Regions from separate parts of the Hoeflea sp. AS16 genome, predicted to be linked through region 2. Evidence: predicted binding sites of a transcription regulator. Region 2 holds the regulator's gene; the other holds the start of a gene.

Region 1 (14,551 bases), on a different contig from region 2:
GGCCCGTGTTTTCTCGTCGAGATGCGGGCGGATGTAGCGCTCGTAGAGTGCGACATTGGTTTTCAGGTTGGCGTGGCGGAACATGTTGGAGAAGGCGGTGTGGCCGGGCAGGTGCGCAGCGGCTGCAAGCTTGAGTTTGCCCAGCGCCACATGCGCCGGCGAGAGATCCACCGCGATGATTTCTGCCGGGTTGGCGGTCAGATAGGACATGACGTTGCAGGAGCCCGAAGCGATGGTGACAAGGGTATCGGTTTGTTTCAGCGCGAGGGCTTCCATGTCGACCAGAGGATCTTCCCAGATCTGTGGATAGACCAGGCCGCGGAACGCAGCCGAGAACACCCGTTCGAGGATGCCGGTCGAGGACATGGCAGTGTTGCGCACGACGGCTCCGTCAATGCGGGCGCCGACGGCGGTGGTTTCGATCATGGTCATGGGGATTACTCCGAAGGAGAGAATGAGGGGCGGGCAATCATGCCGCCTGGTTTTGCTTGCCTGGTACCTGCTTGAGGGTATCGCTCCTGGCGGCCTGTCCGGCTTTTTCCGAGATGCGGCGTGACCAGTCTATGATCTCCATCCGGCCATCAGCATGCTCGACGACGGCGGTGCAGCTTTCCACCCAGTCGCCGGTGTTGATGTAATGGATGCCGCCGCGCATCTCGTTGGCGGCGTGGTGGATGTGGCCGCAGATAACGCCGTCGGCGCCGTGCTTGCGGGCTTCCTCGGCCAGCACTTCCTCGAAATCGGAGATGAAATTGACGGCGCTCTTGACCTTGAGCTTGGCCCAGCGCGAGAACGACCAGTAGCGCAGGCCGAGCAGCTTGCGGGTGCGGTTGTGCCATTTGTTGGTCCACATCGCCATGCCGTAGGCTATGTCGCCGAGATGGGCGAGCCAGCGGTGGTTCATCACCACCATGTCGAATTCGTCGCCGTGGATGACCAGCAGCCGCTTGCCGTCGGCGGTCTCGAAGACATCGCGCTCGCGCACCTCGATGCCGCCGAAATGCACGCCCTGATAATCGCGCAACAACTCGTCATGGTTGCCGGGGACATAGATGATGCGGCTGCCCTTGCGCCCCTTGCGCAGCAGCTTCTGGACCACGTCATTGTGGGATTGCGGCCAGTAGAAGCCCTTTCGTTTCATGCGCCAGCAATCGATGATGTCGCCGACCAGGTAGATCGTCGCCGCATCATGCTGGCGCAGGAAGTCGATCAGGATATCCGCCTGGCAATCGGGTGTGCCGAGGTGGATGTCGGAAAGGAATATCGTCCGGTATTTCTTGGTCACGGGACCCGCCTGAACCTTGAGCAATCGTCTTGCTGGCAGGCTTAAACACGATTCAGTTCTCAGTTTTGTGACGGTAAATGTGACAGGGCCGGGCGGGCAGGGTCAGGCGGTGTCTCCGGATGTGCCGGAGGCCGCATTGTCGATGATCAATTCGACCCGGTCGGCAGCGAAACGGGATTCGCCGTACTGGATCGGAAGGCCTGCGGAATCGACATCGACCGAGCGGGTCAGAAGCACGATGGCGCCGGGTGAGAGAGCCAGCAGTTCGAGGTCCTCGCTGCTGGCGTGGCGGGCTTCGATCGCCGTGGTCCTGCGGGTGTAATCATCGACACCGAGGTTTGCCAGCGAGGCGGTGATAGAGCCGGTCTCTGCGTAAAGCTCGGCGATCGTGCCGAATCGGCTGGCATCAAACCAGGAGTTGGCGGCCGAGACCGGAACCCCGTCGGCAGCGGAAACGGTCGACAGCCGGATCACCGGTGCTCCCGCAGGCAATGACAACGCAGTTGCTACGGCGAGAGGGGCGGGCAAGGTCAGGCTTGCCAGCAATTTGCCGGACCGGGTTTGTGCCTGGCTTTCAAGGCCAGAGGAAAAGCGCGTGCGCTGGCCAATCGGGTAGCGTAGACGCTTGCGGTCATTGAGAAAGGTGCCGCGGCCCTGTTCGGCGCGCAGGATGCCTTCCTTTTCAAGTGCAGCGATGGCGGCGCGGACGGTGTGGCGATTGACGCCGAACCGGGTTGCCAGCTCTGCCTCCGCGGGCAGTCGCTCATTGGGCGCAAGTCCGGTGAGAACCGATTGACGGATCTGATCGGCGACCTGGCGCCAGAGCGCGATCCCGGTGCGTCTTTGCACAGTCTTCAAACCGGTATTCCTTTCGTGATGTCACAGGCTCGTCATATGAGCCGTTTAAGTGTAGCGTAAGTTATATTGTTGTCTAGATAAATAGACAAATAAGGAGTTATCAATGCCACTTGCGGAAACCATCCCGGATGATGCGCTGGCCCCGGAGGTCGCTGCGCGTCAGAGACGTCTGTCGGTTCTGGCCAAAGCGCCGGCCAAGCAGTTGTTGTCGTGCTGGAAGCAGACCGGTCTCAATCCGCCTGTCGAATTGCTGCGCGGGCCTGAGACCGGGCTTGTCGCGCTGCAGGGTCGTGCAGGCGGCACAGGGCAGCCATTTCATGTCGGTGAGGTTTCGGCCACCCGCGTGACCGTGCGGATCGGGTCGGGGCAGGTCGGGCATGCGATGATCAGCGGCCGCGACACCCGCAAGGCGCAACTGGTCGCCGTCATCGATGCGCTGGCCCAGGATCCCGCCCATGCCGACATGATCGAAGAGGTGATTGTCGCGCCGCTGGAAGCGCTCGCCAGCGAGGCGGATGCAAAACTGCGCGAAGAGACCGCGGCGACCCGGGTCAATTTTTTCACCATGGTGCGAGGGGAAGACTGATGCCGTCCGCCACACATACTTCCACCGTCTATGAAGGCGGGTTCGCCGATCCTGTCGGTGCCTCGCAAACCGTGTTCCGGGCTCTGATGGACGCGATGGCGCGGCCGGGCTCGGTGCGCGCACTTCCGGATGTGACCGCACCGCCGGCTCCGTTGTCTGCGTCGGCTTCTGCGCTGATTGCCACGCTGGCCGATGCCGATACACCGGTCTGGCTGGACCCGGCACTGGCAAACGCCTCGGCAGTCAGGGACTGGATCGTGTTCCACACCGGGGCATCGGTGGTGGACAACCCGTCCGATGCAGCATTTGCGCTTGTGGCCGCGCCGCAAAACCTTTCGGCGCTGAACGGGTTTTCGCTCGGTAGCCAGGAATTTCCGGATCGTTCGACCACGATCATCCTGCAGGTTGCCACGCTGTCCGAAGGCGCTGCGCTTGTACTGAAAGGCCCCGGCATCAAGGGCCAGGCTTCGCTGGCGCCGGCGCCGATGCCGCAGCATTTTCTGGAGCAATGGCAGGCCAACCGGGCGGCGTTTCCGCGCGGTGTCGATCTGGTTCTTGCCGGTCCCGATTGCGTGGCGGCACTTCCGCGCAGCACCCGTCTTGCCCGAAGGGAGGCCTAGGCCATGTATGTTGCTGTCAAAGGCGGTGAAGCCGCCATCGCCAACGCCCACCGCCTGCTTGGCGCGCGCCGCCGGGGCGATGCGGGCGTGCCCGGGCTGACGCTCGAGCAGATTGCCGGGCAGTTGTCGCTCGCTGTCGACCGGGTGATGGGTGAGGGCTCGCTTTACGATCCCGAGCTTGCAGCGCTTGCCATCAAGCAGGCGCGGGGTGATCTGATAGAAGCGGTGTTCCTGCTTCGCGCCTACCGCACAACCCTGCCGCGGTTCGGGCATTCCGAACCGATGGACACCGGCAAAATGCTGGTCGAGCGGCGGATCTCGGCAATCTACAAGGACCTGCCGGGCGGGCAGTTGCTTGGCCCGACCTTCGATTACACCCACCGTCTTCTCGATCCGGCCCTGGCCGGAGACGAGCCGCTGGATGCGCCCGAGACCGCGCCGGACGCGGGCGAGACGGTGACACGCGTCTCCGACATTCTCGGCGATGAAGGGCTGATCGAGGATGATCCGGTTGTGGATGCGTCACGTCCGGTGGCCGATATCACCCGCACCCCGACCGAATATCCGATGGACCGGGATGCGCGGCTGCAAACGCTGGCGCGCGGCGATGAAGGGTTCTTGCTGGCGCTGGCCTATTCGACCCAGCGCGGTTATGCGCGCAGCCACCCGTTTGCTGGTGAAATCCGCATCGGCGAAGTCGATGTCGAGGTGATGATCCCCGAACTCGGATTCACTGTGGTGATCGGCCGGGTGAAACTGACCGAATGCCAGATGGTCAACCAGTTTCAGGGCTCGGCCAAGGCGCCGCCGCAATTTACCCGCGGTTACGGGCTGGTGTTCGGCCACGCCGAACGCAAGGCGATGGCGATGTCGCTGTGCGACCGGGCGCTGCGCGCATCCGAGCTCGGCGAGGACATTGTCGCGCCGGCACAGGACGAGGAATTCGTGCTGTCGCATTGCGACAATGTGCAGGCGACCGGTTTTGTCGAGCACCTCAAGCTGCCGCATTACGTCGATTTCCAGGCCGAGCTGGATCTGGTGCGCCGCATGCGGGCTGAGCATTTCGCCAGTGCCACGAAGGCGAATGATGACGCTGCTGCGACTGATGACACGATGGAGGCCGCGGAATGAACGCGCTGACACAAAACGATTCCGCACAGAACCTGGCGAGCTACAATTTCGCCTATCTCGATGAGCAGACCAAGCGGATGATCCGCCGGGCGATTCTCAAGGGCATTGCCATTCCCGGCTACCAGGTGCCGTTCGCTTCCCGCGAGATGCCGATGCCCTATGGCTGGGGCACCGGCGGGGTGCAGGTGACGGCTGCAATCATCGGGCGCGACGATGTGCTCAAGGTGATCGACCAGGGGGCGGATGATACCACCAATGCGGTGTCGATCCGGGCCTTCTTCGCCAAGACCGCCGGTGTGGCCACGACCACGTCAACGCCGGATGCCTCGATCATCCAGACAAGGCACCGGATTCCGGAAACACCGCTCAAGGAAGGCCAGGTGCTGGTCTACCAGGTGCCGATCCCGGAACCGTTGCGATTTTTAGAGCCGCGCGAAACCGAAACCCGCAAGATGCATGCGCTTGAGGAATATGGCCTGATGCACGTCAAGCTTTACGAGGACATCGCCCGCAATGGCCATATCGCCACGACCTATGCCTATCCGGTCAAGGTCGAGGGGCGCTATGTGATGGATCCGTCGCCGACGCCAAAATTCGACAATCCGAAGATGCACCAGTCCGAGGCGCTGCAATTGTTTGGCGCGGGGCGGGAAAAACGGATCTACGCGATCCCGCCGTACACGGAAGTTGTCAGCCTCGATTTCGAGGACCATCCGTTCGAAATCCAGCATTTCAATGAGCCTTGCGCCATGTGCGGTGCAGAACAAGTCTATCTCGACGAGGTGGTGCTCGATGACAAGGGCGGGCGCATGTTCGTCTGCTCCGACACCCATTATTGCGAAAGCCGCCGGGCCGATGGCCATCGCGGCGTGTTGCTTGGCGATGACGCCGAGATTGAAAAGGAGGCGATGTGATGAGCCTTTCCCAGACCATTGACGCTCCTGCGGGCAAGCTCGCATCTGCCCCATCCCAGCCGCTGTTGAGCGTGGACAACCTGACCCGGGTCTATGGCAAGCGCATCGGTTGCGCCGATGTCAGTTTTGATTTGTGGCCGGGAGAGGTGCTGGCAATCGTCGGTGAATCCGGCTCCGGCAAGACCACGCTGCTCAACTGCATCTCCTCACGCATGACGCCGACTTGCGGCACGGTTCACTACCGGATGCGTGGTGGCGAAAGCGCCGACATCTACAAGATGGCTGAAGCCGAACGGCGCTACCTGATGCGCACGGACTGGGGTTTCGTGCACCAGAACCCGATTGATGGGTTACGGATGACCGTCTCGGCCGGCGCCAATGTCGGCGAGCGGCTGATGGCGGTGGGCAACCGGCATTACGGCAACATCCGTAGCACCGCGATCGAGTGGCTCTCCCGTGTCGAGATCGATGAAGACCGGGTTGATGATCAGCCGCGGACCTTTTCCGGCGGCATGCGGCAGCGGTTGCAGATTGCCCGCAACCTGGTGACCGAGCCAAGGCTGGTGTTCATGGATGAACCGACCGGCGGTCTTGATGTTTCGGTGCAGGCGCGGTTGCTCGACCTGCTGCGTGGGCTGGTTTCCGATCTCGGCCTTGCCGTGGTGGTGGTCACCCACGATCTGGCCGTGGCGCGGTTGCTGTCGGACCGAATGATCGTGATGAAGGAGGGCAGGGTGATCGAGGCGGGTCTCACCGACCGGGTGCTTGATGATCCGCGTGCGCCCTACACCCAGCTTCTTGTTTCCTCAATTCTGCAGGTCTGACCCATGAAAACGTTGCTTGTCGCTTCGGACGTGAAAAAGACATTCGTCATGCATATGCGTGGCGGTGTTGAATTGCCGGTCGTCACCAATGTGTCGTTCTCGCTGAAAGCCGGGTCCTGCGCGGTGTTGGGCGGACCGTCCGGCGTTGGAAAAAGCTCGATCCTGAAAATGCTCTACGGCAATTACGGCTGCGACAGCGGTCAGATCCTGGTGAGCCATCACGGCAAACATATCGATGTTGCCAGTGCCGATCCGCGCATGGTGCTGGCGATCCGACGCGACACGATCGGCTATGTCAGCCAGTTTTTACGCGCCGTGCCGCGCGTCTCGGCGCTCGATGTTGCCGCCGAGCCGTTGTTGATCCGGGGCATTGCGCAGGAGATCGCACACCAGCGGGCGCGGGATCTGTTTGCCGAGCTCAACCTTCCCGAAAAGCTCTGGTCGCTGCCGCCGGCGACATTTTCTGGCGGCGAGCAGCAGCGCGTCAACATTGCCCGCGGCTTCATCACCGATCACCCGATCCTGCTGCTGGATGAACCGACAGCCTCGCTGGATGCCGCCAACCGCGAAGTGGTGATCAACCTGATTGCCCGCAAGAAGGCAGATGGCGCGGCATTGCTCGGCATTTTCCACGATCAGGAGGTTCGCGATGCGGTGGCCGATCAGATCATCGATGTATCTGCCTTTGCCACCGGAAAGTCTGCGGCATGACGAAGCTGTCAGGGACACCGCTGGTGCATGACAGCGCCAAGGTCGTGGGTTCCACCCTTGGTCGCTACACCGAGGTTGGCGCCAATTGCACCGTGGCGCACTCGAGCATGGGGGATTATTCCTATTGCGTCGAGAACACCCAGATCGCCTATGCGAGCATCGGCAAGTTTGCCAATATCGCCAGTCATGTGCGGATCTATGCCAGCATGCATCCGATGGAGCGGGCGTCGCTGCATCATTTCAGCTATCGCTCGTCGTGGTATTTCGACGGCGAGACTGACGATCAGGATTTCTTCGACTGGCGCGCCGGGCAGGGGATCAGCATCGGCCACGACACCTGGATCGGCCATGGCGCGGTGGTGATGCCCGGTGTGAGCATCGGCAATGGCGCGATCATCGGGGCCAACGCGGTGGTGACCAAAGATGTTGCCGATTTCGCCATTGCCGTCGGCGTGCCTGCGCGAACCATCCGGCAACGGTTCTCCGATGACATCGCCAGCCGCCTCGATGCGCTGGCCTGGTGGGACTGGGAGCATGAAAAGCTGCATGCGGCGCTTCATGATTTCCGGGCGCTGCCGGTCGAGGCGTTTATCGAAAAACATGGTGGCTAGGGTTCGCCCTGCCAGCATTCCTCGAAAATCAGCTCATCGAGCGGCAGCCGGCGGTTCCAGCCCTTGACCTCGAGTTCCGGCCGCTCATAGAGCTCGTCGACATAGCCAAGGCAGAGATAGGCGACGATCTCGATCCGGTCGGGGATGCTCAGGATGGCTTTGAGATCGGCGTCGCGAAAGATGCTGACCCAGCCCATGCCGATGCCCTCGGCGCGGGCTGCAAGCCACAGGTTCTGCACCGCGCAGACCGTGCTGTAGAGATCCATGCTGGAATTGTGGGTCTTGCCCAGAACCACATCGCCGCCTCGTTTTCGATTGCAGGTGACGCAGATGTTGAGTGGCGCCTTGCGGATGCCTTCAAGTTTCAATGATTTGTATTTGGGTTGCCGTTCTTCTGGAAACAGTTTGACAGCTTCGTCGTTGGCGCGCGCGAACGCGTCGGCCACCCTGTCGCGCACCGGTTGGCTGCGGATGGTGATGAAGTTCCAGGGTTGCATGAACCCCACGGACGGTGCGTGATGCGCGGCTTGCAAAAGCCGTCGTAGAACGTCATCCGGAACCGGCTCCGGCAGGAACTGGTCGCGCACATCGCGGCGGGTGAAGATGGCCTTGTAAACGGCGTCGCGTTCAGCCGTCACGAATGGTTCTGCTGCAGACAGCATGGATGTCTTCGGCATTGTTTGATCCCCAACAATCCGGAAAAACCCGCAGCGCTGTCCATGCGCTGAAAGGCTATGACATCTGGCCGGTCTTCTGACTTCGGATCATCTGACCTGCGCGCCTTCCCGGGCTCTCCCAGTGGCATGAAGCGCAGACCATCCCCGTCACAGCGTTGGGCACGTTCCGGATTCTCGCCGGATTCCCGATTCTCCCGCATCACACGGGCACCAGACATCCACATAGGGCCATGACTGAAGCGCGGACGCAAGTCTGTTTTGCGCTTGGAAAATGGAGGTTTCGCACCAGGCCTCTCCGGGCCTGTGGAACGTAACAAAACTGACATCAAACCGACATCGGCCTTTCACATGGCTGGGCTAGGTCACTCCTCGAAAGTCGCAAGACCAATCGTGATCCCGGGGGATTTGCCCATGCTTGAATTGACCGACGTGACCCGCCGTTTTGGCACCAACATTGCTGTTGATGCCGTCACGCTGTCTATCCCGGAAGGGCAGATGGTCGGTGTTATCGGGCGTTCGGGCGCCGGCAAGTCGACGCTCCTGCGCATGATCAACCGGTTGACGCCGACAAGCAGCGGCGAGATCCGGTTCAAGGGCAAGACCGTGTCCGGGCTCGGTGGTGCAGGGTTGCGCAATTGGCATCGCGATTGCGCGATGATCTTCCAGCAGTTCAACTTGGTGCCGCGGCTTGACGTGTTGACTAATGTGCTGCTTGGCCGGCTCAATCACCGCTCGACGGTGCTCAACATTCTCAACATCTTCACGGTCGAGGAGCGAGCCAAAGCCTTGATGGCGCTGGAGCGTCTCGGCATTGCCCAGACCGCATTGCAGATGGCGGGAACCCTGTCGGGTGGCCAGCAGCAGCGTGTCGCCATTGCGCGGGCGCTGATGCAGTCGCCCTCGATGGTACTGGCCGACGAGCCGATCGCCTCGCTTGATCCGCTCAACGCGCAGATCGTCATGGACGCGCTCAAAGACATCAACGAGCGCGAAGGCATTACCGTGATCACCAATCTGCACACGCTCGATACGGCGCGTGCCTATTGCGAGCGGGTGATCGGCATGGCCGGCGGCAAGGTGGTGTTTGACGGCTCGCCCGACGAGCTGACCAGTGACGCCGTGCGGATGATCTACGGCGCCTCCGATGACGGTACAGAGATCTCGGAAGCCATCACCTCGACATCGATTTCCGCCGAACGCCCTATCGTTCCGGCCAAGTCCAAATCCACCGGTCCGTTGCAGCCGGCGCTCAGCGTCAAGCCTGCAGCAGCCGAGGTCGCCTTGCCCGCGTAACAGGCCCAACCCACGGAATGGCCGGCATCCTGCCGGATCTCACCAGGAGCAGATCAATGTTCAAGAAAGCCCTTCTCGCAGCGGCATCGTTCGCCGCCATCATCGCTGTCCAGCCTGCAGGCGCCGAAGACCTCAAGGACTTCCGTATCGGCATTCTCGGCGGCGAAAACGAAGCCGACCGCCTGCGCAGCTTCCAGTGCATGACCGAAAAACTGCCCGCCGTTCTCGGCGTGGAAAAAGTCTCGCTGTTTCCGGCCGCCGATTATGACGGCGTGATCCAGGGCCTGCTCGGCGGCACGCTCGATTATGCCGAACTTGGGGCATCGGGCTACGCCAAGGTCTATCTTGAAAACAAGGACGCTGTTGAGCCGATCCTGACCACGATCCAGACCGATGGCGCCACCGGCTACTACTCCGTCATGGTTGCGCGCAAGGATTCTGGCATCACCAAGCTGGAAGACCTCAAGGGCAAGAAGCTCGGCTTCGCCGATCCGGATTCCACGTCCGGCTTCCTGGTTCCTTCGGTCACGCTGCCTGCCGCCATCGGCATGCCGATTGCCGAGTATTTCGGTGAAACCGGCTTCGGCGGTGGTCACGAGAACCTGGTTCTGGAAGTCGTCAAGGGCAACTTCGATGCCGGCACCACCTGGGCTTCGGGCGTTGGCGAGTTCAAGGACGGCTACACATCGGGCAATCTGAAGAAGATGGTCGACAAGGGCATCGTCGACATGGGTGACCTGGTCCAGGTCTGGCAGTCGCCGCTGATCCCGAATGGTCCGATTGTTGTCCGTTCAACCATGGACACCGACATGAAGGCCAAGTTCAAGGACTTCATGATGGCACTGCCCGAGAGCGATCCCGAATGCTTCGCCTCCATCCAGGGCGGCGATTACAAGGGTTTCACCGAAGTTGATTCCTCGTTCTACCAGGCAATCATCGAAGCCCGCCGCGCCAAGATCGGCTCGTAAACCTTCCCTCTGCAAAACGGCCGCGGTCTCTTGTGAAAGGGACCGCGGTTTTCCTTGTCACAGCAGGATCAGATCATGAAACCGTCCCAGCATTCCCCGATGGTCACGGAGACCGAGCGGCACTGGCAGGCGCTGGCGCGGCAGCGGCGCATCTATACCGGGTTGGGGCTTGTCCTGCTGCTGATGGCGCTGGCCGGATCGCTGTGGTTTGCCAACGAGACCAATGCCGGCAAATTCTGGGACCGGCTGCCGCATTTCTTCGATTTTTTCGGTGACATGATCCCGCGCGACGGCTGGGAAGTCTGGCGGGCGCTGTTTGACCTGGAAAGTCCCTATGCCGATGGATCGCTGAAATACGACTATCCGGAGGGCCGGGTCTGGCTGACCGCAAACCTCTACATGCCCGAATATGTGTTCAAGATGATCGAGACCATCAACATAGCCATCGTCTCGACCATCATCGGCTTTGTCTTCGGTTTCCTGCTGTGCTTCCTGGCAGCGTCCAACCTGACCACGCGGGCCTGGCTGCGTGGCTTTGTCCGCCGCTTTCTGGAAATCCTGCGTGCCTTCCCGGAGATCGTGATTGCCGGCTTCTTTGCCGCGATCCTGTCGCTTGGGCCGGTGCCGGCGATCATTGCCGTGGCGATCCACACCATCGGCTCGCTCGGCAAGATGTTTTTCGAAGTGGTCGAAAACGCCGACATGAAGGCCGATGAAGGCCTGCGCGCGGTTGGCGGCAACTGGGTCGAGCGGGTCCGCTTCGGCATGGTTCCGCAGGTGCTGCCGAATTTCCTGAGCTACACCTTGATGCGGCTTGAAATCAATGTCCGCGCCTCGACCATTATCGGTGCGGTTGGCGGTGGTGGCATTGGTGAGGCGCTCAGGTTGTCGATCAGCCGTGGCCATGAGGCCAAGACCATTGCCATCATCATCCTGCTTCTGACCACGGTGATAGCCGTCGACCAGTTCTCGGCATGGCTGCGCAAGCGGGTGGTTGGCGAGCAGGCCTTCGAAAGCGCCTATGGGGAAGCTTTGACATGACTGCCATAACCGCAAGCCAGCTCGACGAGATCACCGGACGTTATCCGGATGTGTTCAAGCGATCGTTTCTGACCCGCTACAGCAAGATATTGGTGGTGGCAGCGGTCGCCATCTATCTGGTGTTTGCCTGGAACCTGTTCGCTGTAGGGCAGGTGATCCAGCGCGGCAGCTGGGACATTGCCGGCAGCTATCTCGCTGACTGGATCTCCTACGAAGTCCGGCCGGATATCGTCTATCACGACGGCTATCTGGAGGTGGAGTTTCCAAAATACTCACCTCTGGGTTCTGACCCGAGGCCTGACTGGCTGGTGACCGAAAATGCAGAAGTCACCGTCGTGACCAAAGCGGCGACTGCGGCGCCTGTTGCGACGCCGCCGGCGGCCACGGGCTTCCTGGTTCCGGGAGCGAAAGGGACGTCGACCGGGTTCATGGCGCCGGGTGCTGCAACCGGCGGCGCTGCGGCAGATGCCGGGCAACAGGCGGCCGAGACGAAAGCAACGTCGGAGCGGAAAGTGCTGCCGGTTCGCGCCGAGGTCAGCATGGGTTCTGCCGGTTCCGTGCTGGTGGAGCCTTACCGGGTGACGCTGAAGCGCGGTACCGAGACCGTTCTGGTCAATGTCGGATCCGACGGCATCGTCCGCGCCGAGGGCGCGCTGCCGGAATGGGTTGACGTGCGCCGGGGTGGCGAAAAGATCATTGCTGGTTTCGGTTTTGCCGGGCGGGTCGAAATCGAGGATGACGAGGTCAAGATCCGGCAACGGTTCCTGGGCTGGGAGAATTTCGTTTTCGATACGTCTTCGCCGTTCTGGAACCGCGGCTTTGGCGACGTGACGGCGACGATCCTGTGGGGCGAGCGGATCAAGCCGGCCCAGTCGAACCTGTCTCTGGCTGTGGACAATTTCCTCAACAATGCCGAGTGGCAGCATGGCGACGTGTTCGTCAAGCTCGGCCAGACCATCGTCATGGCCTTTGTCGGCACGCTGTTTGCCACGGCAATCGCCTTTCCGCTGTCGTTCATGGCGGCGCGCAACATCACGCCGAGTTTCCTCACCAACCAGGTGACCAAGCGGCTGTTCGATTTCCTGCGCTCGGTCGACATGCTGATCTGGGCGCTGTTCTTCACCCGCGCTTTCGGGCCCGGACCGCTGGCCGGTATTTCCGCCATTTTCTTCACCGATACGGGGACACTCGGAAAGCTCTACTCGGAGGCGCTGGAGAATATCGACGAGAAGCAGCGTGAGGGTGTACGCTCGCTGGGCGCGAATCCGGTTCTGGTGCAGCGGTTCGGCGTTGTACCCCAGGTCTTGCCGGTGTTTGTCAGCCAGTCGCTGTATTTCTGGGAATCAAACACCCGCTCGGCAACAATCATCGGAGCGGTCGGCGCCGGGGGCATCGGCCTGAAATTGTGGGAAGCGATGCGGACCAATTCGGACTGGGAAAATGTCGCCTATATGGTGCTGCTGATCCTTTTCGTGGTCTATGTGTTCGACACGATTTCGTCGCGGTTGCGCGGGATGCTGATTGGCAGGGGACAGATGTGATGCGGTATGCCTTCTATTTTTCGCCGGGTTCGGACGAACCGCTTCACCGGCTCGGGTCAAGCTGGCTGGGACGCGATGCCGCAACCGGCAATCCGGTCGAGCATCCCGATCTCGACGGCCTTGGCGCCAGTGAACTGGCGACGATCACCGGTCCGGCCCGGCGCTACGGGTTCCATGCCACGTTGAAGGCGCCGTTCCGTCTTGCCGACGGGGTGAGCGAAGCCGACCTGGTCAGGGCGATGGAAACATTTGCCGAACAGACCGACGTGTTTGAGATTCCATCGTTGATGGTGGGTCGCCTCGAGGGGTTTGTCGCGCTCGTGCCGGGCGGTCCGGCCCCGGAGCTGGCTGCCTTCGCCGGTGCTGTCGTTGAAGCGTTCGAACCGCTGCGCGCGCCCCTGAGCGACAGGGAGATCGAGCGGCGCAACCCGGAATCGCTGTCTTCGGGCGAGTTGAGGAACCTGATGCGGTGGGGGTATCCTTATGTTTTTGACCGCTTCCGTTTTCACATGACCCTGACCAACCGGCTGCCGGAGCCGGACATCACCCGCATCGCCGCTGCTGCGGAAACACATTTTGCACCGGCCCTGGCCGGACCGGTCGTGGTTCGCGCGCTCACGCTGTTTGTCGAGCCGGAACCCGGCGCGCCTTTTCAAATCCACAGCCGGACGCCGCTTGCGTCTGGCCAGCATAGAAAGACTGCCTGAATGACCACCGAGACAATTTTGACCAATGCCCGGCTTGTTCTTGAGGACCGGATCGTTTCCGGAAGCCTGGTGGTCCGCGATGGCGTGATTGCCGAGATCGCGGAAGGCAATTCGGCGAGTGGCGTGGACATGGAAGGGGACTACATCCTGCCCGGCCTGGTGGAGCTGCATACTGATCATCTCGAAGCGCATTACTCGCCACGTCCGGGCGTGCGCTGGAATGCCATCTCGGCGATCCAGTCGCATGACGCCCAGATTGCCTCTTCGGGCATTACCACCGTGTTTGATTGCCTGCGGCTCGGGTCTGACGCTGATGACGGTTTTGAGGTCGGCGAAATGCGCGCGATTGCCGATGCGCTTGCTTCGGCGCGGGCGGAAAACCGGTTGCGCGCCGATCATCTCATTCACTTGCGTTGCGAGGTGTCGGCGGCAGATGTGCTCGATCATTTTGCCGACTTCCAGACAGATACCCAGGTGCGGCTGGCGTCGCTGATGGACCATGCGCCGGGTCAGCGGCAGTTCCAGACGATGGAGCAGTACACGCTATATTACAAGACCAAGCGCGGCCTGTCCGACGAGGCCTTTGCGCACTTCGTCGCCCGGCGGCAGGAATGTTCGGCCCAGTATTCCGATGCGCACCGCAAGGCTATCGCAAGCGCCTGTACCCAGCGCGGGATCACGATTGCCAGCCATGATGATGCAACGCTCGGTCATGTCGAGGAAGCTGTCGGTTTCGGCGTGAAATTGGCGGAGTTTCCAACCAGCATCGAGGCGGCACAGGCAT
Region 2 (14,551 bases):
TCGGGCAGGGCCAGCTCGCCCAGACCGGATCGCGGGCCTGACCCGAGGAAGCGGATGTCGTTGGCAATCTTGAACAGCGCCGCCGCGGCAGCATTGATGGCGCCATGCGAAAACACCATCGCGTCATGGGCTGCAAGCGCCTCGAACTTGTTCGGAGCCGTGACAAAGGGCAACTCGGTGATCCCGGCAATATGCTTGGCAACCTTCTCGGCAAACCCGACAGGCGCATTCAGGCCGGTGCCGACCGCTGTGCCGCCCTGCGCCAGTTCGTAAAGGCCGGGCAACGTCGTTTCGATCCGCTTGATCGATGAGGCCACCTGCGCGGCGTAACCGCTGAACTCCTGGCCCAGCGTCAGCGGCGTCGCGTCCTGCGTGTGGGTCCGGCCGATCTTGATGATCTTGGCAAACGATTTTGCCTTGTTGTCGAGCGCTTCGTGCAAATGCTTCAACGCCGGCAACAGCACGCGGACAATCTGTTCGGCGCAGGCGATGTGCATGGCCGTCGGATAGGTGTCGTTGGACGACTGGCTCATATTGACGTGGTCGTTGGGGTGGACCGGTTTCTTCGATCCCATTTCGCCCCCCATCATCTCGATCGCGCGGTTGGAGATCACCTCGTTGGCATTCATGTTGGACTGGGTGCCCGATCCTGTCTGCCAGACAACCAGCGGAAAATGCGCATCGAGCTTGCCGTCGATCACTTCCTGCGCCGCGGCCACGATGGCGGCGCCGATTTCCGGATCGAGGCGCTTGAGTTCCATGTTGGTTTCCGCCGCGGCGCGCTTGACGATGCCCAGCGCCCGCACGATTGAAAGCGGCTGTGTTTCCCAGCCAATCTTGAAATTGCCGAGCGAGCGCTGGGCCTGTGCGCCCCAGTATTTGTCCGCCGGGACTTCGATCGGCCCAAAGCTGTCGGTTTCGGTTCGGTATTTGGCCATCCTGGTCATCCTGTTCACTTGGCTGCACGCCGGAGCGGTCAGTCTCTGATATGAAAGGTCACATCGTCATTGTGATTTCAAGTTGTGCGGTTAAACAAGTAGAGCATCTGGGAAGCAGACAAGTCTAGGCGGGCAATTGCATGGCTGAAAAAACACAGGGTCTGGCGGAAGGCGAGGGGGACCGGACCGGACTGGCCTCGCGGCTCAGAGCCCACATGCCTCCGCTTGTTCTGGGGGGCGTGGCGGCACTTGCTTCCATGTTTGCGGGGCTTCAACCTTGGCAGGCCGCCATCGGCTATGGGGTATACGTGGCAGGCCTTCTGTTCTGGCCCGGCAACAGGGCAGCCGCCCTGTCGCGGGCGGAAAAGAAGGCCGCCAAATCGACAGCGCTGGATTTCGCCGTCATTGAGGCGCTGGACATGCCGGCGATCGTGTTCGACCGCGACACCCTGATTGTGCATCAGAATGCCGCCTCGCGATTGCTTGTTGGTGCCTACCCCGAACGTGCCGCCCTGTCGGCGCGTATCAGGTCCCCCGTCATCCTCGATCTGGTCGCCCGGGTTGTGGCCCGCGGCATGCCTGAAAGCGTGGAACACTCCGAGCGGGTGCCTTCCGAGCGATGGCACGAGGTTCGGGGTGCCCCGGTGTGGACGGGAGCCGAGCCCGGCAAGCAGCTCTTCGTTCTGACATTCCGCGACCTGACGGAGGCAAGGCGCATGGACCGGATGCGGACCGACTTTGTAGCCAATGCCAGCCACGAGCTCCGGACTCCGCTCGCCTCGCTCATGGGGTTCATCGAGACCATGCAGGGACCTGCGCGCGATGATGAAGCCGCGCGCACCCGGTTCTTCGCCATCATGCTGGATCAGGCGCAGCGCATGGCCCGCCTGATCGACGACCTTCTGTCCCTGTCCCGGCTGGAGATGCGGGCCCATGTCGCGCCCGAAGGACAGGTCGATCTCGGCCACACCGTCACCCATGTGGTCGACACCTTGAAGCCGATGGCAAAGGATCTTGGAGTCGAGATCGAGCTGGATCTGCCCGCAGAACCGGTTGTCGTTGCCGGCGATGTCGATGAGCTGATCCAGGTGTTTTCCAACCTGGTTGAGAACGCCTGCAAATATGGCCAGACCGGCAAGCGCGTGCAGATCATTGTCGCCGACACCGAAGCCGAAGGCGCACATGTCACGGTGAGGGACTTCGGTCCCGGTATCGCCAAGGAACACGTCCCCCGCCTCACCGAACGGTTCTATCGTGTCGATGTGGAGACCAGCCGGACCAAAAAGGGAACCGGTCTTGGCCTCGCCATCGTCAAACACATCCTTACGCGCCACCGGGCACGGCTGGTTGTGCGCTCCAAGCCGGGCGAAGGATCGGCCTTCAGTGTCAAATTCAGCCCCTCCGAGTCCGGCAAGGATTCGGTGAAGGAGGAATTATATAAGTAAATTCAATGAGATGAACCGTCATAAAACAGTGATCCAATTGTCATAAAACGGAATCCCGAAAGGCCTAGAAAGGGCCAGCCTTAGATGGCTGACAAGCGGCTCTGCAAGAGAGCCACGCCACACTGACCCACGACGGGAGACTCTCATGAACGCACTCAAATTCGCCGCTGCCGCACTTGTGGCCTCCACGGCCTTCGCCGGCGCCGCTGTTGCCCGCGACCAGATCCAGATCGCCGGTTCCTCGACCGTCCTGCCTTACGCATCCATTGTTGCCGAAGCCTTCGGCGAAAACTTCAGCTTTCCCACACCGGTTGTTGAATCCGGTGGTTCGGGCGCGGGCCGCAAGAAGCTTTGCGAAGGCGTTGGTGAAAACACCATCGACATCGCCAACTCGTCCTCGCGCATCAAGCAGTCGGATATCGACCTGTGCGCGTCCAACGGCGTGAGCGAAATCCAGGAAGTCCGGATCGGTTACGACGGCATCGTGTTTGCCTCCGACATCAACGGCGAAGGCTTCGCTTTCACACCTGCAGACTGGTACAACGCCCTTGCCGCCAAGGTGATGAAGGACGGCGCGCTGGTCGACAACACCGCAAAGACCTGGGCTGACGTCAACCCGGATCTGCCTGCCCAGGACATCCTGGCATTCATCCCCGGCACCAAGCACGGCACCCGCGAAGTCTTCGACGTCAAGGTTCTCGAAGCCGGCTGCGAGGCGACCGGCGCCGAAGAAGCCTACAAGGCTGCAGGCGACGAAAAGGCCAAGGGCTGCACCGCCCTGCGCACCGACGGTGCTTCCGTCGATATCGACGGCGACTACACCGAGACCCTGGCGCGCATCGACGCCAACAAGAACGCCATCGGCGTGTTCGGCCTGTCGTTTTATGAAAACAACACCGACAAGCTGCAGGTTGCCACCATGTCGGGCGTCAACCCGTCGACCGAAACCATTGCTTCGGGCGAATATCCGGTGTCGCGTCCGCTCTACTTCTACGTCAAGAACGCACATCTCGACGTGATCCCGGGCCTGCAGGAATACATCGAGTTCTTCGTCTCCGACGAAATCGCAGGCCCTGACGGCCCGCTGGCTGCCTACGGCCTCGTCTCCGACCCGGAACTCGCCAAGACCCAGGAAATGGTCAAGAACCGCACCCCGATGGCTGCGCTCAACTAAGCCGTTTCACCTGACAAAGGGGCGGCGCGCAAGCGCCGCCCTGCTTGCTTACAACGCGCTCGCAGGCGGGGCGCAAACAGGACGAATGTGACATGACTATCGGTCTTATCGTACTCATCGTGCTCGGCCTGGCAGCTATCGGCTATTTTGTCGGCCGGCGCCGTGCGGTCACGACGGCTGAGCGGGATGGCGCGAAACTCCATTCACTGCCTTCCTATCACGGCCAGTCGGTGGCCCTGTTTGTTGCGGTCCCCGCACTGTTCCTTCTGGGTGCATGGCTGTTCCTGCAACCGGTTCTGATCGAGAGCTCCATCAGCGGCAAGATCCCTGAGAGCGCTGTTCCCGAAGGCGGCGCAAAAAGCCTCGTCATGTTCGATGTGCGCCGGATCGCCGGCGGATTGAGCCAGATCGTCGATCTGGGCGAGATATCCGAGAATGATCTCGTCGACATGCGCGCCGATGTGACGGATGTCCGCGCGCGGCTGGCACAGGTCGGTGTCGCGCTCGGTTCCGATGTGAGCCCGGTGGTCTTTGAGGCTGCCAAGCAATATCGCAGCATCGAACTCACGGCTTCATTCTTCCGCAATTTGGCCGTCCTGCTGGTCGCCCTTGCCTTTGGCGCCTGGGCCTTGGCGCGCATCCAGCCGAGACTGCGCGCCCGCAACATCAGCGAGACATTCGTCGCCGCGCTCCTGATGGGATCGTCCCTGGTCGCGATCCTGACCACGGTCGGCATCGTCGGATCGTTGCTGTTTGAATCGATCTCGTTCTTCAAGATGTACCCGGCCGCGGATTTCTTCCTGTCCACCACCTGGAACCCGCAGTTCCGGGGTGGCTCCGATCTCGGCTTCCTGCCGCTGCTCTGGGGCACGCTCTACGTTTCCTTCGTGGCGCTGGTGCTCGCTGTGCCGCTTGGGTTGATGATCGCGATCTACCTTGCCGAATACGCCGGCAGCACGCTGCGCAGTTTTGCCAAGCCTGCCATCGAGGTGCTCGCCGGGATTCCCACCATCGTCTACGGTCTCTTCGCGCTGATCACGGTGGGCCCGTTCCTGCGCGACTGGATAGCCCAGCCGCTAGGTCTGGGCAGCTCCTCTTCCTCGGTGATGACGGCTGGTCTGGTCATGGGCATCATGCTGATCCCGTTCATTTCCTCGCTGTCCGATGACATCATCAACGCCGTGCCGCAGGCAATGCGCGACGGCTCCTACGGCCTGGGCGCAACGAAGTCGGAAACCATCAAGCAGGTGATCCTGCCTGCGGCCCTGCCGGGTATTGTCGGCGCATTCCTTCTCGCCGCCAGCCGGGCCATTGGCGAAACGATGATTGTGGTGATGGGTGCCGGAGCGGCCGCGCGCCTCGATCTCAATCCCTTCGAGGCCATGACCACGATCACCGTCAAGATCGTCAGCCAGCTGACCGGCGACACCGAATTCGCCAGTCCCGAAACCCTGGTGGCTTTCGCGCTTGGCCTGACGCTGTTTGTTTTCACCCTCTGCCTGAACATTCTGGCGCTCTACATCGTGCGCAAATATCGGGAACAGTACGAATGACCGAAGTCTCCACCGGTACAATGACAGGATCAGGCCGCTTGCAAGGCAAGTCGCTTTTCAACGTCGGGGAGCGCACCCGCAAGCGCCAGGCGTCCGAGCGCCACTTCAGGATGATGGGCCTCGCGGCGGTCATCTTCTCCATTCTCGCGCTCATCGGCCTGATGACCTCCATCCTGTCGAACGGATTGTCATCCTTCCGCCAGACCTACGTGACGATGGACGTGCATCTCGATGCCGCAAAGCTCGACAAGAAGGGCAATCGCAACCCGGCCGATATCGAGAAGATCACCACGTTCACCATCCAGCCGCTGATCCAGGCCGCGCTGCAAAAGACGATGCAGGAGCAGGGCATCGCTGTCGAAGGGCTCAATGCCAAAAAGGCGGTTGAGCTGATTTCCAAGGAAGCGCCGGCCCAGCTGCGCCGTTTCGTGCTGGCAAACCCGGATGCCATCGGCACGACTGTCTCGTTCGACCTGCTCGCGTCTGGTCGCATCGACGGCTATTACAAGGGCCGCGTGAGCATGGAATCCGCCGCGCTCGACCGCAACATCTCGCCCGAACAGCTGGTGCTGGCCGACAAGCTCAAGCAGGCGGGCATTCTGGAATCCCGCTTCAACTGGTCGTTCTTCACCGCTCCCGACGCGTCCGACACACGGCCTGAAGCGGCCGGTCTCGGCGTCGCCATCATCGGCTCGGCCTACATGATGCTGATCGTGCTGGTGCTGGCGCTGCCGATCGGTGTGGCGGCTTCGATCTACCTCGAAGAGTTCGCGCCGCAAAACCGCTGGACCGATCTGATCGAGGTCAATATCGCCAACCTGGCTGCCGTGCCTTCCATCGTCTTCGGTATTCTCGGTTTGGCGATCTTCATCAATTTCATCGGCTTGCCGCAATCGGCCCCGATTGTCGGCGGACTTGTGCTGACATTGATGACGCTGCCGACCATCATCATCGCAACACGCGCGGCATTGAAGGCGGTTCCGCCGTCGATCAACGATGCTGCGCTGGGCATCGGCGCATCGAAGATGCAGGCGATCTTCCATCACATCCTGCCGCTGGCTGCCCCGGGCATCCTCACCGGCACGATCATCGGTCTCGCCCAGGCGCTGGGGGAAACGGCGCCACTGCTGTTGATCGGTATGGTGGCATTCGTCCGTGAATATCCCGGCGCGCCGCCCGAAGGCTTCTTTGATCCTGCCTCTGCCCTGCCGGTTCAGGTTTACAACTGGACCCAGCGTGGCGATCCGGCCTTCTTCGAGCGGGCGTCGGGCGCGATTATCGTGCTGCTGATTTTCCTGGTCATCATGAACGTGATTGCCGTCCTGCTGCGCCGCCGCTTCGAGCGCCGCTGGTAGGATGCGGCAGTTGCCTTTGAAACAACCAAGCCCTGAGTATACTGAAATTGTTGAAGGGAAGACGGAGATGAACATCATGTCTGAAGCGGTTACCGAAAAAGCGGTCGATGCCGCGATCGCAGAATCCGCGATCAAGATGCGCGGCACCGATGTCAGCGTCTTCTACGGCGAAAAACAGGCGCTCTTTGGTGTCAATCTCGAAGTCCGAAAGAACAGCGTGACGGCCCTGATCGGCCCGTCCGGCTGTGGCAAGTCGACGTTTCTGCGCTGTCTGAACCGGATGAACGACACGATCGAAATCTGCCGGGTCACCGGGGAAATCACGCTCGAAGGCGAAAACATCTATGACCCGATGATCGATGTCGTGGAACTGCGCGCCCGCGTCGGCATGGTCTTTCAGAAACCCAACCCGTTTCCCAAATCGATCTACGAGAATGTCGTCTACGGGCCGCGCATTCATGGCCAGGTTTCCACCCGCGCCGAGATGGACGAAGTTGTCGAGCGCAGCCTGATCAAGGCCGGCCTGTTCAACGAGGTCAAGGACCGTCTGCATGAACCCGGCACAGGCCTGTCGGGTGGACAGCAGCAGCGGCTCTGCATAGCGCGCGCCATCGCCGTCAGCCCCGAAGTCATCCTGATGGACGAGCCGTGCTCGGCGCTCGATCCCATCGCCACAGCCAAGGTCGAGGAGCTGATCGACGAGCTTCGCGTCAATTACACCATCGTCATCGTGACCCACTCGATGCAGCAGGCAGCCCGCGTCTCGCAACGCACGGCGATGTTCCATCTGGGCAAGCTTGTCGAGGAGGGGGACACCGACAAGATGTTCACCAATCCGGACAACAAGCTGACTCAGGACTACATCACCGGCCGCTTCGGCTAATCCGGTTGCCTTTCGCATCGTGAATACAGGATTGAAGGATCAAACCATGCCCGAAGCCCACACAGTCACCTCCTATGATGACGAGCTCCGCTTCCTGACCCGCCGCCTGTCTGAAATGGGCGGCATCGCCGAACGTATGGTTGCCGATGCCGTCGCCGCCCTGGTCAATGCCGACACGGCGTCCGCCCAGCGCGTCATCTCCGAAGACCTGTTGCTCGACAATGGCGAGCGCGAGATCTACGACAAGGCCGTTCTGGTGATCGCCAAGCGTCAGCCGATGGCCTCGGATCTGCGCGAGATCATCGGTTCCATCCGCATTGCCTCCGATCTCGAGCGCGTCGGCGATCTTGGTAAGAACATCGCCAAGCGGGTGATTGCGGTTCACACCATGGCCCAGCCGCGCAAGCTGGTTCGCGGTCTCGAGCACCTGGCCGAACTGGCCCTGACACAGCTCAAGGAAGTGCTGGACGCGTTCGCCACGCGCTCGCCGGATCTCGCCAATTCGATCCGTGAGCGCGACGAGGAGATCGACGCGATCTACACCTCGCTGTTTCGCGAGCTTCTGACCTACATGATGGAAGATCCGCGCAACATCACCGCCTGCACGCACCTGCTCTTCTGCGCAAAGAACATCGAGCGGATCGGCGATCACGCCACCAACATCGCCGAAACGGTCTATTACGTCGCCACCGGCGAGCAATTTGCCAACGAGCGCCCCAAGGATGATGACACCGCCACCATGATCGCACCCGCACCGGGTTCGGCCTGACAGCGTTACGGAGTGCATGAAACATGGCGATGAGCCCGCATATCACTGTGGTTGAAGACGAAGAGGCGCTGTCTGTGCTGCTTCGCTACAATCTGGAAGCTGAAGGCTACGAGGTCGACACCGTGCTGCGCGGTGACGAGGCCGAGATCAGGCTGCAGGAGCGTGTTCCGGATCTGCTGATCCTGGACTGGATGCTGCCGGGAATTTCCGGCATCGAACTGTGCCGCCGCCTGCGGGCCCGGCCCGAGACCGAGCGTCTGCCGATCATCATGCTGACCGCCCGCGGCGAGGAGAGCGAACGGGTGCGGGGGCTGGCGACAGGCGCTGATGATTACGTCGTCAAGCCGTTTTCAACGCCAGAACTGCTCGCCCGCGTCAGGGCCATGCTGCGCCGCGCCCGGCCCGAGGTCATCTCCAGCCAGCTCAAGGTCGGCGATATCGAACTTGACCGCGAAACCCACCGGGTCAAACGGCGCGGCCGCGACATCAAGCTGGGACCGACCGAATTCAGGCTGCTTGAATATCTGATGAGCTCGCCCGGCCGGGTCTATTCCCGCGCGCAGCTGCTCGATGGTGTCTGGGGGCATGACGTCTATGTCGACGAGCGCACGGTCGATGTGCATGTCGGCAGGTTGCGCAAGGCAGTCAATCTGTCAGGCATGCGCGATACCATCCGCACCGTGCGCGGCGCCGGCTACTCGATCGAAAGCTGACACGGGCCACAATCAGACTTCAGGGTCAGGACAGCAGAAAAAGAAAGAGCCCGGGCGATGAACCCGGGCTCTTTCAGTTTCGGAATTGATATCGCTCAGCGTGCCCGCTTGCGCTCGCTTGACGGCTGGAAAGCCATCTTGGCGTGATAGCCGCAATAGGGCGATGCATCGCCTGAATCATTGCCGCAGAAGTGGAAGTCGTCCTGCAGCGGATCGCCGACCGGCCATTTGCAGGTCCGCTCCGAAAGCTCCACAAGCGTAAGCCTGCGCGAAATCGGCACCACCACGTCTTCCATCGGACGTGTATCGATCTCTTCGGCGGCAACAACGTCCAGGTCTTCCTTCAACTGCGCCCCGCCGCTTGAGCGGCTCATGGTGCGGGTTGCCTGTGCTGCGGTGCGGCCTGCGTAGTTCGGCGCACGCGGTGCTGCGGTGGCGCGCTTTGTGCGCACCGACGCCTGTCCACCGCTCTTGGCGCGTCCGGGCAGATTGAGCCGGTGCACCTTGCCGATCACAGCATTGCGGCTGACGCCGCCCAATTGCGCTGCGATCTGGCTAGCGCTGAGCCCGTCCGCCCAGAGTTTCTTGAGTCTTTCGACCCGTTCATCAGTCCAGTTCATGCAATGCTCTCCCTGTATCCCGTATCCCGGGATGGCAGAATCCCTCACCGTCGTCCCGGATGACCGGAACTTGAACGCTCGGTTACAATGAGGTGAATAGTGTCCGCCGCGAACCTCTATTTCATGGTCTTAACTTAGTGGTCGGCAGACTCCGTGACAAGAGTCAGCCGAATCATGCCGATCCCTTTTGGCGGTTTTCCCCAACTTAGGCGGCGGATACAAAATCTTACCCTTTAGCCGTGACGGAACGCCGGCCAGATCGAAAATGCTCGCCCGGAGCCGATGCAAATCGGCTCGGACCGCGTGCGCATCCTGTCTCATTGACAGGCATCGTCTAAATGTAAATAGTGCCCTCGCCGCCCCGGAAAGGGCGGCATTTTGGTTTTCCGGCATGCCCTGCCTCGTGACCGCTGCGGCGTTCGCAATGCATGGGTCGTGCTGTTTTGTCCGTTCTCTAAAGGGGAGAGAAGCGCCATGGCCGACGCCAAGCCGCTTTATGATACATATAACCGCGTTCCAATCGTGTTCGAACGCGGGCATGGCGTGTGGCTGGAAACTCCCGAGGGCGAGCGCTATCTGGATTTTGCTGCCGGCATCGCGGTCAATTCTCTCGGCCACACCCATCCGCATCTGGTCGAGGCGCTCAAGGCCCAGGCCGATCGCCTGTGGCATCTCTCCAACGTGCACGAAATTCCCGACCAGTCCCGTCTGGCCGAACGCCTGACCGAGGTGACTTTTGCCGACAAGGTGTTTTTCACCAATTCCGGTGCCGAGGCGCTGGAATGCGCCATCAAGACGGCGCGCCGTCATTTCTTTGTCAACGGCCAGCCCGAGCGCTATCGCATCGTCACCTTTGAAGGTGCTTTCCACGGCCGTACCCTGGCGACGATCGCCGCCGGCGGTCAGGCGAAATATCTCGAAGGCTTCGGTCCCAAGGTCGAGGGCTTCGATCAGGTGCCGTTCGATGATCTCGACGCCCTGAAGGCGGCGATCACCGACGAGACGGCAGCCATACTCATCGAGCCGGTGCAGGGCGAGGGCGGCATTCGTCCGCTGTCCAATGAAAGCCTGCGGGCTTTGCGCGACCTGTGCGACGAGCAGGGCATCCTGATGATCCTTGACGAGGTCCAGTCGGGCGTGGGCCGGACCGGCAAGCTGTTCGCGCATGAGTGGGCCGGTATCGAGCCGGACATCATGGCGGTTGCCAAGGGCATTGGCGGCGGCTTTCCCTTTGGCGCCTGCCTTGCAACGGCCTCTGCTGCAGATGGCATGACCCTTGGCACCCACGGCACCACCTATGGCGGCAATCCGCTTGCAATGGCGGTCGGAAACGCGGTTCTGGATGTCATTCTGGAGCCCGGCTTCCTGCCCCACGTCAACGATGTCGCCCTGGTGCTGAGGCAGGGATTGGCCTCGCTCAAGGACCGCTATCCCGACCTGATCTCGGATGTACGCGGCTCCGGCCTGATGCTTGGCATCAAATGCGCAAAATCCAATGCCGATCTGGTAGTGGCCATGCGCAATGAAAACATTCTCGGTGTACCGGCCGGCGACAATGTGGTTCGCTTGCTTCCGCCGCTGATCGTGACTGCCGAAGAAGCCCGTGAGGCCCTCGCAAGAATAGAGGCCGCGCTCGACATGCTGACCCGCAACGGTGCAGCCAACTAAACGGACTGGATTCCATGACACAGACCAAATCCGCCAGCAAACGCCACTTCACGGACCTGTCAGCCCTCAGCGCAGCCGACTTGCGCGCCATTGTTGACGGCGCGCGAGCTGCCAAGACTGCGACCGAAGCCGACAGGCCGCTTGCAGGCAAGATGCTGGCAATGATCTTCGAGAAACCCTCGACCCGCACCCGCGTGTCCTTCGATGTCGGCATGCGCCAGCTGGGCGGCGAAACCCTTTTCCTGTCGGGAACGGAGATGCAGCTTGGCCGGGCCGAAACCATCGCCGATACCGCGAAGGTTCTCTCGCGCTATGTCGACATGATCATGATCCGGACACTTGATCACTCCCGCATGCTGGAACTGGCCGAGCACGCCACAGTGCCGGTCATCAACGCGCTGACCGATGACACCCATCCTTGCCAGATCATGGCCGATGTCCTGACCTTCGAGGAACATCGTGGCCCGATCAAGGGCAAGACACTGGCCTGGACGGGTGACGGCAACAATGTGCTGCATTCGCTCATCGAGGGTGCGGCACAGTTCGGCTATCGCATGCAGATTGCAACACCCGAAGGTTCTGAGCCGGATGCGCGGTTTGTCGAGTGGGCCCGCAAGCTGGGCGCGGAAATCGACATCAGTGCCGATCCGGCCCGGGCGGTAAAGGGTGCCGACTGCGTCATCACCGACACCTGGGTTTCGATGAACCAGGAACACAAGGCCCGCGGCCACAACATATTCGTGCCGTACCAGGTCAATGAATCGTTGATGCAGAAGGCCAACCCGGACGCTCTCTTCATGCACTGCCTTCCCGCCCACCGCGGCGAGGAAGTCACCGACGGTGTGATGGACGGGCCGCAATCCGTGGTGTTTGACGAGGCGGAGAACCGTTTGCATGCGCAAAAGGCAGTGATGCGCTGGTGCATGGGCGTTTTGTAGCGCCACTGGCGCTCGCCGGAGTCAGTACCTATATGCGCCGTTTGAAATGTGAAACCGGACCGGCTGATCGATTGAAGCCTGGGTCCGGCACCATGAACAATCGGAATTGATGATGGAAACCGATATCCAGACCAACGGCGAACCCGTTTTCGCCGGAGATGACCGCGTTCTGCCGTTCGAGGTGGATGGCCTCGACGTGCGTGGCCGGGCCGTACAGCTCGGTCCGATGATCGATGCAATCCTGGCCCGGCATGCCTATCCGGAACCGGTGGCGCGGCTGCTCGCCGAAGCCATCGCGCTGACCGTGCTGCTGGGCACCTCGCTCAAGTTCCAGGGCAAGCTGATCGTCCAGACCAAGGGTGACGGGCCGGTGGATCTGCTGGTCGCGGATTTCTCCACACCGGGAAACCTGCGCGCCTATGCCCGCTTTGACGAAGACCGTCTTGCTGCCGCGCAGGCAGCGGGAACGATCAGCCCTGCCGAACTGCTTGGCAATGGCGTGCTGGCCTTCACCATTGACCAGGGTGAGTACATGCAGCGATACCAGGGCATCGTCGAGATGAAGGGCGAGACACTGGAAGCCATGGCGGAAACCTATTTCCGCCAGTCCGAACAAATTCCGACCATCGTCCGGCTGGCCGTGGCCGAGCTCATCGACCGCGATGACGAAGGCAAGCCGCGTCACAGCTGGCGCGCTGGCGGAATTGTGGTCCAGTTCCTGCCCCAGGCGCCGGACCGGATGCGCAGCCCCGATCTCCCCGGCGGCGATGTGCCGGAAGGTGTGGAAGACACCACGCATGACGAGGATGACAGCTGGGCGGAAGCCAAGGCGCTGGTCACCACGGTTGATCCGGGCGAACTGACCGACCCTGAAGTCGGCGCCGAACGCCTTCTCTACAGGCTGTTTCACGAGCGCGGCGCGAAAACCTATCCGCCCGTTCCGGTTTTCGACAAGTGCAGCTGCTCGCGCGAACGGCTGGGCGAGGTTCTGGCCGGCTTTTCGGACGAGGAACTCAAGGACAGCGTCGAAGAGGGCGTGATCACCGTGCAGTGCGAGTTCTGCTCGACCGCCTATCGCTTTGACCCGGCCGAAATCGAGCGCTGAGACCCGCCAGGCGGCAACATGACGAAACTTTAATTTGCCATGTGCCGTCTTTGCGTTACCTGTTTATCTCTAACGGAGTGACGCAATGCTCGACAAGGCGGACAATCGTCTGGACCTGCCGATGGACACACCGCGTGCAAAACCTGCACCAGCGCGCCGGGCATTCGTCCGGCCGGTGGTGCAGATTGCGTTGATGGCGCTCGTGCTTGCCGGTGCATGGGTGGCGATGGACCGGCTTGCAGCCTCCAGGAAGGAACGCTCGCCCAGGCCGTTCACCCCGCTGGTCTACACCGTCGAGACAACAATCGCGCACCGCGCCGGCAACCGGCCCGACATCAGGCTTTACGGGCAGGTTGATACCGGCCGCAATGTCGATCTGCGCACCGCGGTCAGTGGTGATGTCGTCGAAATCCATCCTGATCTGGTCGCCGGCCGCCGTGTCGCCCAGGGCGCGGTGCTGATGCGTATCGATCCCTTTGCCTATGAAGGCGCCCTGGTGGAGGCCCGCGCCAATCTCGCCTCCACCCGCGCCGCAATTGCCGAGATCGATGCGCGGCTCGCTTCCGAACGCGAACAACTTGAAGCCGCCGATGCCCAGCTCGAGCTTGCCCGCGCCGACCTGGAACGGGCATTGTCGCTTGCAGGTTCCGGCGCGCTGACCGACAAGGAGGTCGATGCGCGGCGTCTGATCCTGTCCCAGCGCGAGCAGGCCTCGAGCCTCAGACGCAACAACATCCTCATCGCGGAAGCGCAGCGCATCCAGCAGGAGGCCAACGCCGAACGGCTGGAATGGAAAGTCCGCGAAGCCCGGCGCAGGCTGGAAGACACCGCGCTGATTGCACCCTTTGACGGCATCATTTCAGACGAGACCGTCGAGACCGGCCGCTCGGTCAATGCCAACGAGGTGGTCGCGTCAATCTATGACGACAATGCGCTCGATGTGAAATTCACCCTGACCAACGCCCAGTATGGCCGTATGGCGACGGATGCCGATCCGCTTGTGGGCCGCCAGGTCGAACTGAGCTGGAGGGTTGGCGGAACCCGGTACACCTGGCCTGCAACCATCGACCGGATCGGCGCGCGCGTGACTGCAGAGCGCGGCGGGGTCGAGGTGTTTGCCCGCATTGGCGAGGCTGACAATCCGGTGCACTTGCGCCCGGGCGCCTTCGTTTCGCTCATCGTGCCGGACCGGATCTGGCCTGAGACATTTCGCCTGCCGGAAACAGCGGTGCGCAATTCCGATCACGTTTTCCTCGTGGTCGATGGCAAGCTTGAACGGCGGGACGTGCGCCTGATCGCCTGGGATGGCGAGGATGCGATTGTCGATGGTGACCTCAACGATGGCGATGTCGTGCTTGCCACACGGCTGACAGAGGCATCCGAAGGCATT

Evidence for each region. The regulator PhoB, encoded in region 2, activates phosphate uptake and scavenging genes when phosphate is short. The targets are predictions, from matches to a motif close to TGTCATNNANCTGTCAT.
Region 1: phnF (phosphonate metabolism transcriptional regulator PhnF) is a predicted target of PhoB. The motif match lies at 2,163-2,179, and genes of this name have one in related genera.

The regions. Positions count from the first base shown of each region.
Region 1 covers NZ_JBBMQQ010000001.1:409,287-423,837, forward strand. Annotated here, with positions in the region: gene WNY80_RS01910 (DUF3419 family protein) at 1-432, opposite strand, end outside; gene WNY80_RS01915 (UDP-2,3-diacylglucosamine diphosphatase) at 470-1,285, opposite strand; gene phnF (phosphonate metabolism transcriptional regulator PhnF) at 1,388-2,143, opposite strand; gene phnG (phosphonate C-P lyase system protein PhnG) at 2,247-2,729, shown strand; gene phnH (phosphonate C-P lyase system protein PhnH) at 2,729-3,349, shown strand; gene WNY80_RS01935 (carbon-phosphorus lyase complex subunit PhnI) at 3,353-4,480, shown strand; gene WNY80_RS01940 (alpha-D-ribose 1-methylphosphonate 5-phosphate C-P-lyase PhnJ) at 4,477-5,394, shown strand; gene phnK (phosphonate C-P lyase system protein PhnK) at 5,394-6,218, shown strand; gene phnL (phosphonate C-P lyase system protein PhnL) at 6,222-6,929, shown strand; gene WNY80_RS01955 (DapH/DapD/GlmU-related protein) at 6,926-7,540, shown strand; gene bluB (5,6-dimethylbenzimidazole synthase) at 7,537-8,217, opposite strand; cobalamin riboswitch at 8,266-8,447, opposite strand; gene phnC (phosphonate ABC transporter ATP-binding protein) at 8,629-9,510, shown strand; gene phnD (phosphonate ABC transporter substrate-binding protein) at 9,567-10,478, shown strand; gene phnE (phosphonate ABC transporter, permease protein PhnE) at 10,554-11,519, shown strand; gene phnE (phosphonate ABC transporter, permease protein PhnE) at 11,516-13,060, shown strand; gene WNY80_RS01985 (DUF1045 domain-containing protein) at 13,060-13,767, shown strand; gene WNY80_RS01990 (alpha-D-ribose 1-methylphosphonate 5-triphosphate diphosphatase) at 13,768-14,551, shown strand, end outside.
Region 2 covers NZ_JBBMQQ010000006.1:156,835-171,385, reverse strand. Annotated here, with positions in the region: gene fumC (class II fumarate hydratase) at 1-938, opposite strand, end outside; gene WNY80_RS15915 (ATP-binding protein) at 1,079-2,383, shown strand; gene WNY80_RS15910 (substrate-binding domain-containing protein) at 2,529-3,557, shown strand; gene pstC (phosphate ABC transporter permease subunit PstC) at 3,650-5,110, shown strand; gene pstA (phosphate ABC transporter permease PstA) at 5,107-6,465, shown strand; gene pstB (phosphate ABC transporter ATP-binding protein PstB) at 6,533-7,348, shown strand; gene phoU (phosphate signaling complex protein PhoU) at 7,395-8,117, shown strand; gene phoB (phosphate regulon transcriptional regulator PhoB) at 8,147-8,830, shown strand; gene WNY80_RS15880 (GcrA family cell cycle regulator) at 8,926-9,450, opposite strand; gene WNY80_RS15875 (aspartate aminotransferase family protein) at 9,925-11,118, shown strand; gene argF (ornithine carbamoyltransferase) at 11,133-12,056, shown strand; gene WNY80_RS15865 (Hsp33 family molecular chaperone) at 12,169-13,161, shown strand; gene WNY80_RS15860 (efflux RND transporter periplasmic adaptor subunit) at 13,247-14,551, shown strand, end outside.